Regions from separate parts of the Streptomyces sp. NPDC048462 genome, predicted to be linked through region 2. Evidence: predicted binding sites of a transcription regulator. Region 2 holds the regulator's gene; the other holds the start of a gene.
What was found. Region 2 encodes HspR, which represses chaperone genes until heat shock. Its sites were predicted from a motif close to TTGAGNNNNNNNNNCTCAA; they were not measured.

Region 1 (3,404 bases), on a different contig from region 2:
CGATGAGCGCGCGCAGGTGCTCGTCGGCCACCGTGAACGGCAGCTCCCGGTCGCCCAGTTCGTGCTGGGCCGCGACCTTGCGCAGCAGCCGGGCCACGGACCGCTCCAGGTTCCGTACCCCTGCCTCACGGGTGTACTCGCCGGCCAGCTTGCGCAGCGCCGACTCGTCGAGGGTGACCTCGTCCTTCTCCAGACCGGCCCGTTCCAGCTGGCGCGGGAGCAGGTGGTCGCGGGCGATGACGACCTTCTCGTCCTCGGTGTAGCCGTCGAGCCTGACCAGCTCCATCCGGTCGAGCAGGGCCTCCGGGATGGCTTCCAGGACGTTCGCGGTGGCCAGGAAGACGACGTCGCTGAGGTCGAGTTCGACCTCCAGGTAGTGGTCGCGGAAGGTGTGGTTCTGGGCCGGGTCGAGTACTTCGAGCAGGGCGGCGGCCGGGTCGCCCCGGTAGTCGGAGCCGACCTTGTCGATCTCGTCGAGCAGGACGACCGGGTTCATCGAACCGGCCTCCTTGATGGCGCGGACGATGCGCCCGGGGAGCGCGCCGACGTAGGTGCGCCGGTGGCCCCGGATCTCCGCCTCGTCCCGGACACCGCCGAGCGCGACGCGGACGAACTTGCGGCCCATGGCGTGTGCCACGGACTCCCCCAGCGAGGTCTTGCCCACGCCGGGCGGGCCCACCAGAGCCAGTACGGCACCGCCGCGCCGCCCGCCGACGACGCCCAGACCTCGGTCCGCGCGCCGCTTGCGCACCGCGAGGTACTCGGTGATGCGCTCCTTCACGTCCTGGAGACCCGCGTGTTCGGCGTCGAGGATCTCCTGGGCGCCGCGGATGTCGTAGGCGTCCTCGGTCCGCTCGGTCCACGGGAGTTCGAGGACGGTGTCGAGCCAGGTCCTGATCCAGGAGCCCTCGGGGCTCTGGTCGGAGGAGCGCTCCAGCTTGTCGACCTCCTTGAGCGCGGCCTCGCGGACGTGCTCGGGAAGGTCGGCGGCCTCGACGCGGGCCCGGTAGTCGTCGGACTCGTCGCCGGAGCCGGAGTCGCCGTTCAGTTCGGAGAGTTCCTTGCGCACGGCGTCGAGCTGGCGCCGCAGCAGGAACTCGCGCTGCTGCTTGTCGACGCCCTCCTGGACGTCCTTGGCGATGGACTCCGCGACGTCCTGTTCCGCGAGGTGTTCACCGAGCCACTGGATGGCGAGCTTCAGCCTGGCGACCGGGTCGGCGGTCTCCAGCAGCCGCACCTTCTGGGCGGTGGTCAGGAAGGGGGAGTATCCGGAGTTGTCGGCGAGCGTGGAGATGTCCTCGATCTGCTGGACCCGGTCCACGACCTGCCAGGCACCGCGCTGCTTCAGCCAGCTGGTGGCGAGCGCCTTGTACTCCTTGGCCAGCTCGGCGGCGGCCCCGGGAAGGGGGTCGGGGGCCGAAGCGTCGACCCGGGTGCCCTCCACCCAGAGCGCGGAGCCCGGTCCGTTGGTCCCGGCGCCGATCCGTACCCGGCCGCGCCCTCGGATCAGCGCGCCGAGGTCCCCGTCGGAGAGCCGTCCGACCTGTTCGACGGTGCCGATGACACCGATGCCGGTGTAGGTGCCGTCGATGCGCGGGACGAGCAGCACCTCGGGCTTGCCGCCGTCCTCGCGGGCGACGGACTGCGCGGACTCCACGGCGGCGCGTACGTCGGTGTCGGACAGGTCCAGAGGTACCACCATTCCGGGCAGCACGACCTCGTCGTCGAGCGGCAGCACAGGCAGGGTGAGCGGTGTGACCGCATTGGACTCAGTAGCCATGATCTCCCCTTCGGCAGTCAAGTTGAGCTATGCAGACTCAATGCTCCTGAGCCTTTCAATGTTCCCCGGGAGGTGTTCGCTGTGAGCGATCAGCGGGTGACCAGGGGACGACTGCCTCCGTGTGCTCTTCGTGCAACACCGGGAGGCGCTCGCGAAATCCCGTGAAATCCCATGGAAGGCGCGGGCCACGCCGGACAGGATGACGCCATGAACGAATTCGCTCCCCCCTCGCAGGCCCTGCTGGTCGTGGACGTCCAGAAGGCGGGGGTGACGGGCGAGCGGGCGGTGCCCGGCGCGGCCGGACTCCTGGAGCGGGTCGCGGACCTGATCGCCGGCGCCCGCGACGCCGGTGCGCTGGTCGTCCACCTACAGAACGACGGCGCCCCCGGCTCGGGCGACGAGCCGCACACCCCGGGCTGGGAGCTGCACCTTCCCGTCGGGGACGGCCCTGCGGAGGCGGTGATCCGCAAGACGAGGGACGACGGCTTCGCGGACACCGGCCTGGGAGAGCTGCTGGCCGGCGCGGGGGCCGAGTCGCTCGTCGTGTGCGGGGTGATGTCGGAGATGTGCGTCCAGGCCACCGCCCGCACCGCCCTGGCCCTGGGCTACCGGGTCGTCCTGCCGTACGACGCCCACGCGACGCAGGACATCCCGGCCGCCCCCGGCATCAGCGCCGCGGTCCCGGCCGCCGTGGTGTCCCGGGTCGCGGCGTGGGCGATCAGCGCCGACGCGGAGGTCACCGCCCGGACCGCGGACGTCACGTTCACCGCGCCGCCGGGGACACCGCGGGAGCCCGCCGGAGAGCGCCCGGCAAGCCCCTGACGACGGTAAATGGGTTCGGCGCGGGCCCACCGGCAGGGCAGAGTGCCCGTATGAACGAGGACAGAGGGCTGGAACCGGACGGCACGATCGCCCGGGAGGGATCGCTGAACCGCGTGCCGGAGCGGTTCGCACCGGTCGTGGCGGCGGCCCGTGCCCGGATCTCCGAGGTGTTCGGCCCCGACCGGCTGGACAGCGCGTACATCTACGGCAGCATCCCGCGCGGCACCGCCGTCCCCGGCGTCTCCGATCTGGACATCCAGCTCTCCCTGCGCGCCGGACCCACCAGGGCGGACCGGGCCGACGCCGACGCCCTCGAAGCCGGGCTCGACGCGTCGTTCGACGAGATCGACGGCGTCGGCATCCTGCTGTCCGGCAGGGACACCCTGCTCAGCGAGCTCGAACGCCACGACATGGGCTTCTTCATCTCCTGCCTGTGCACCCCGCTGCTCGGCGCCGACCTCGCCGAACTGCTGCCGCGCTACCGCCCGACCTCGCTGCTCGCCCGGGAGACCAACGGCGACCTGTGCCTGCTGCTGCCGCGCTGGCACGAACGGGCGGCCGGGGCCATGACGGACACCGAACGCCGCGCCATGAACCGAGGCGTCGCCCGCCGGATCGTGCGGACGGGCTTCACGCTGGTGATGCCGAGGTGGGGCGGCTGGACCAGCGATCTGACCGAGTGCGCCGAACTCTTCGCCCGTTACTACCCCCACGTGCCCGCACGGGCGGAACAGATGCGGCTCGCCGCCCGCACGGGCCGCACCCCGACCGCCGACCCGGCCGTCCTGTCGGTGCTCGTCGA
Region 2 (3,404 bases):
GTCCGCCGTGCTGGGAAGCACGAGCCGCGCCCAGCTGGGCTACCTGATCGCCCAGTCAGGAATCCTCGATCAGGACTCCTGACCGGCCGATGCTCCGGAGGCCCCCACCCCCGGGCCGGAAACCCGGCCACGTGTCCGTGGGGACACCTGGCCACGCCTCCGAGGTGCCGGGAGAGTTCCCGGCTCCCCCGACAACACCCACAGTGGCCCGCGAACTAGGCTGCCACCACCGTCATCTTGCTGCACTGCAAAAAGTGGGGGGCCCGAATGGGCAGGGATGAGGACACACCGGCGCACGCGCACGAGAACCGGGCGCTGTGCGACACGGCGGTCAGGATCTACACCGAGGCGCTGAGCGCGGGACGGATACCCCGGACCGCCATCGAACCGGCGCCCTGCCTCACCGAGTTGGCGCTGGTCCACCCCGACCCGCAGGACGAGGCCTGGGTACGTCCGGTGCCCCCGTCCGCCGCCCTGGCCCATCTGCTGCAGCCCGTCGTCCGGGAGATCCACGAGCGCATCAGCCTCTCGGCCGCGCTGGCCGACTCGCTGGCGCCGCTGGCGACCGTGGCCAGTACGGACCCCAACCTCGCCATCACCGTCCTCGAAGGCATACCCCTGATCGACGCCGCCGTCCAGAACGCGACGGAGAGCGCCACGGAGGAGATCAGGACCCTTCAGCCCGGCAGCACCCGGCCGCCCGACCAGCTCCAGAGGGCCCTGTCGCGGGCCCGGCTCACCCTGGAGCGGGGCACCCCGCTCCGGCACATCTACCAGCACCCCATCCGCTACAACCAGACCTTCAAGGCCTATCTGAACCAGATGCCACCGGGCCTCATCCAGGTCCGCACGCTGGAGCAGACGGTCGAGCGGCTGCTCGTCTTCGACCACACCGTGGCCTTCATCCCCGCCAACGCCGCCCGCGACGTCGCGCTGGAGATCCGCCACCCCGCGCTGATCCGCTATCTGATCCAGATGTACGAAGTCCTGTGGGCGCAGGCCACCCCGCTCACCGATCCGCTGCCCGCGGCACCGCCCAGTGCCTCGGTCACCGCCGTCCAGCTCAGCGTCGCCCGCCTGCTGGTCGAGGGCCACACCGACCAGGTCGTGGCCGGAAAGCTCGGCATCAGCGTCCGCACCTGCCGCGCCCACGTCTCCAAGCTCATGCACACCCTCAACGCCACCAGCCGCACCCAGCTCGGCGCGCTGCTCGTCCGCTCCGGGATCGACGGGTCCGCACCGCCCGGGACGACGGAGAAGCCCGTCCCCCGGTGACGCCGGGGTGACGGGCTCCGCCAAGGACGGGCCGAACCCGTTGGGTCCTTAACCCGCTGGGTCCTTGGGCCGTTCAGTCCTTGGGCCGCTTGGGCCGCCAGACCACCAGTGCGCTGGTGTGCTGCACGTCCTGGTACGGGACCAGGTCGCGCCGGTAGGAGGCGTGCACCTGGGCCTCGCGCTGCTGGAGCGTCGCCGCCGCCCCGTCCACGGCCGCCGAGAGCTCGGCGACGCGCTGCTGGAGCGCGGCGACCTGGTTCTCCAGCTCGATGATGCGCTTGATGCCGGCCAGGTTGATGCCCTCGTCCTGCGACAGCTGCTGCACGGTGCGCAGCAGCTCGATGTCGCGGGCGGAGTAGCGCCTGCCGCGCCCGGCCGTGCGGTCGGGCGAGACCAGGCCGAGGCGGTCGTACTGGCGCAGCGTCTGGGGATGCAGTCCCGAGAGCTGGGCCGCGATCGAGATCACGTACACCGGGGATTCTTCGGTCAGTTCGTACGGATTACGTCGGCGGCCGTCCATCTCAAGCTCCCTTCGCTGCCTGGAACAGCTCCGCCCGCGGGTCCTGGTCCGCGGTGGCCTTGCGATAGGCCTCCAGGGCGTCCCGGGCGTCCGTGCCCAGGTCCGTGGGGACCACCACCTCCACGGTGACCAGCAGGTCGCCGCGGCTGCCGTCCTTGCGCACCGCGCCCTTGCCCCGGGCGCGCATGGTGCGCCCGTTGGGCGTGCCGGCCGGCAGCTTCAGGGTCACCGGCGGTCCGCCGAGCGTGGGCACCTTCACCTCGCCGCCGAGCGCCGCCTCCGTGAAGGTGACGGGCACGGTGACCGTGAGGTTGTCGCCCTTGCGGCCGAAGACCGGGTGGGTGTCGACGTGGACGATGACGTAGAGGTCGCCGGCCGGTCCGCCGCGCTCGCCCGGACTGCCCTTGCCGCGCAGCCGGATCCGCTGGCCGTCGGAGACGCCGGCGGGGATCCGCACCTGCATGGTGCGGGAGGACTTCGCCCGGCCGCTGCCCTTGCAGACGTCGCAGGGGTCCTGGGCGATGAGGCCCCGGCCCTTGCAGTCCACGCAGGGATCGGTGAGCGAGAACCCGCCGCCGGTGCCGCGGGAGACCTGGCCGGTGCCGACGCAGGTCGGGCAGACCCTGGGGGTGCCGTTCTTGTCGCCGGTGCCGGAGCACGCCTTGCAGGGCGCCTGGCTGGACATCCGCAGCGGGACCGTGGCCCCGTCGACCGCCTCGGTGAAGCTGAGCGTCACCTCGGACTCGATGTCCTGGCCGCGGCGCGGCTGCACCCGGGTGCCGGCCCCGCCGCCCCCCCGGTTGAAGAGGCCGCCGAAGACATCGCCCAGACCGCCGCCACCGCCGCCGAAGCCGCCGGCTCCGCCGCCCTGGCCACCGCCCGGGGCGCCTCCGAAGAGGTCGCCCAGGTCGAAGTTGAAGTTGCCGCCGCCGCTGCCGGGTCCGGGGCGGAAGCCGCCGTTGCCGAAGAGGGCGCGGGCCTCGTCGTACTCCTTGCGCTTCTTGGTGTCACCGAGGATGTCGTTGGCCTCGGAGATCTCCTTGAAGCGCTCCTCCGCCTTGTTGTCACCCTTGTTGGCGTCCGGGTGGAACTCGCGGGCGAGCTTCCGGTACGCCTTCTTGATCTCGGCGTCCGTGGCGTCCTTCGGGACGCCGAGAACCTTGTAGTAGTCCTTCTCGACGAAGTCCTTCGTACTCATCGACGTCCCTCCTTCCGGACGACCGGCCAGGGGCCTCCCGCCCGGATGATGCCGGACTCATCGAGTCCGGCACGCTCCGGGCGGTCGGCCCCGTCGGCCGGGCGGTGTGCCGCCGAGTGGTCGGACAGAATGTCAGACCTCCTCGCCGCCACCGCTCTCCTCGTCGGCTGCCTGCTCTTCTTTCGTGTCCTTCGCGGCCGCGGGCGTCGCCCCCGGCTGGGGTTCGGCCACCGCCACCCGTGCGGGACGGATGGTGCGCTCGCCGATCCGGTACCCGGGCTGCAGGATCGCCACGCAGGTCGTCTCCGTGACGTCCGGCGCGTACGAGTGCATCAGGGCCTCGTGGATCGTCGGGTCGAAGGGCTCGCCCTCCTTGCCGAACTGCTGGAGGCCGAGCTTGGCGACGACCGT

Region 1: the regulator HspR is predicted to act here: its motif matches at 1,803-1,821, upstream of lon (endopeptidase La).

What each region holds. Positions count from the first base shown of each region.
Region 1 is NZ_JBICXG010000032.1:38,843-42,246, reverse strand. Features, by position in the region: gene lon (endopeptidase La) at 1-1,780, opposite strand, end outside; gene ACGFU6_RS34115 (isochorismatase family protein) at 1,988-2,602, shown strand; gene ACGFU6_RS34110 (nucleotidyltransferase) at 2,653-3,404, shown strand, end outside.
Region 2 is NZ_JBICXG010000012.1:149,234-152,637, reverse strand. Features, by position in the region: gene ACGFU6_RS21440 (helix-turn-helix transcriptional regulator) at 1-82, shown strand, start outside; gene ACGFU6_RS21435 (LuxR C-terminal-related transcriptional regulator) at 268-1,275, shown strand; gene ACGFU6_RS21430 (heat shock protein transcriptional repressor HspR) at 1,349-1,795, opposite strand; gene dnaJ (molecular chaperone DnaJ) at 1,797-2,993, opposite strand; gene grpE (nucleotide exchange factor GrpE) at 3,126-3,404, opposite strand, start outside.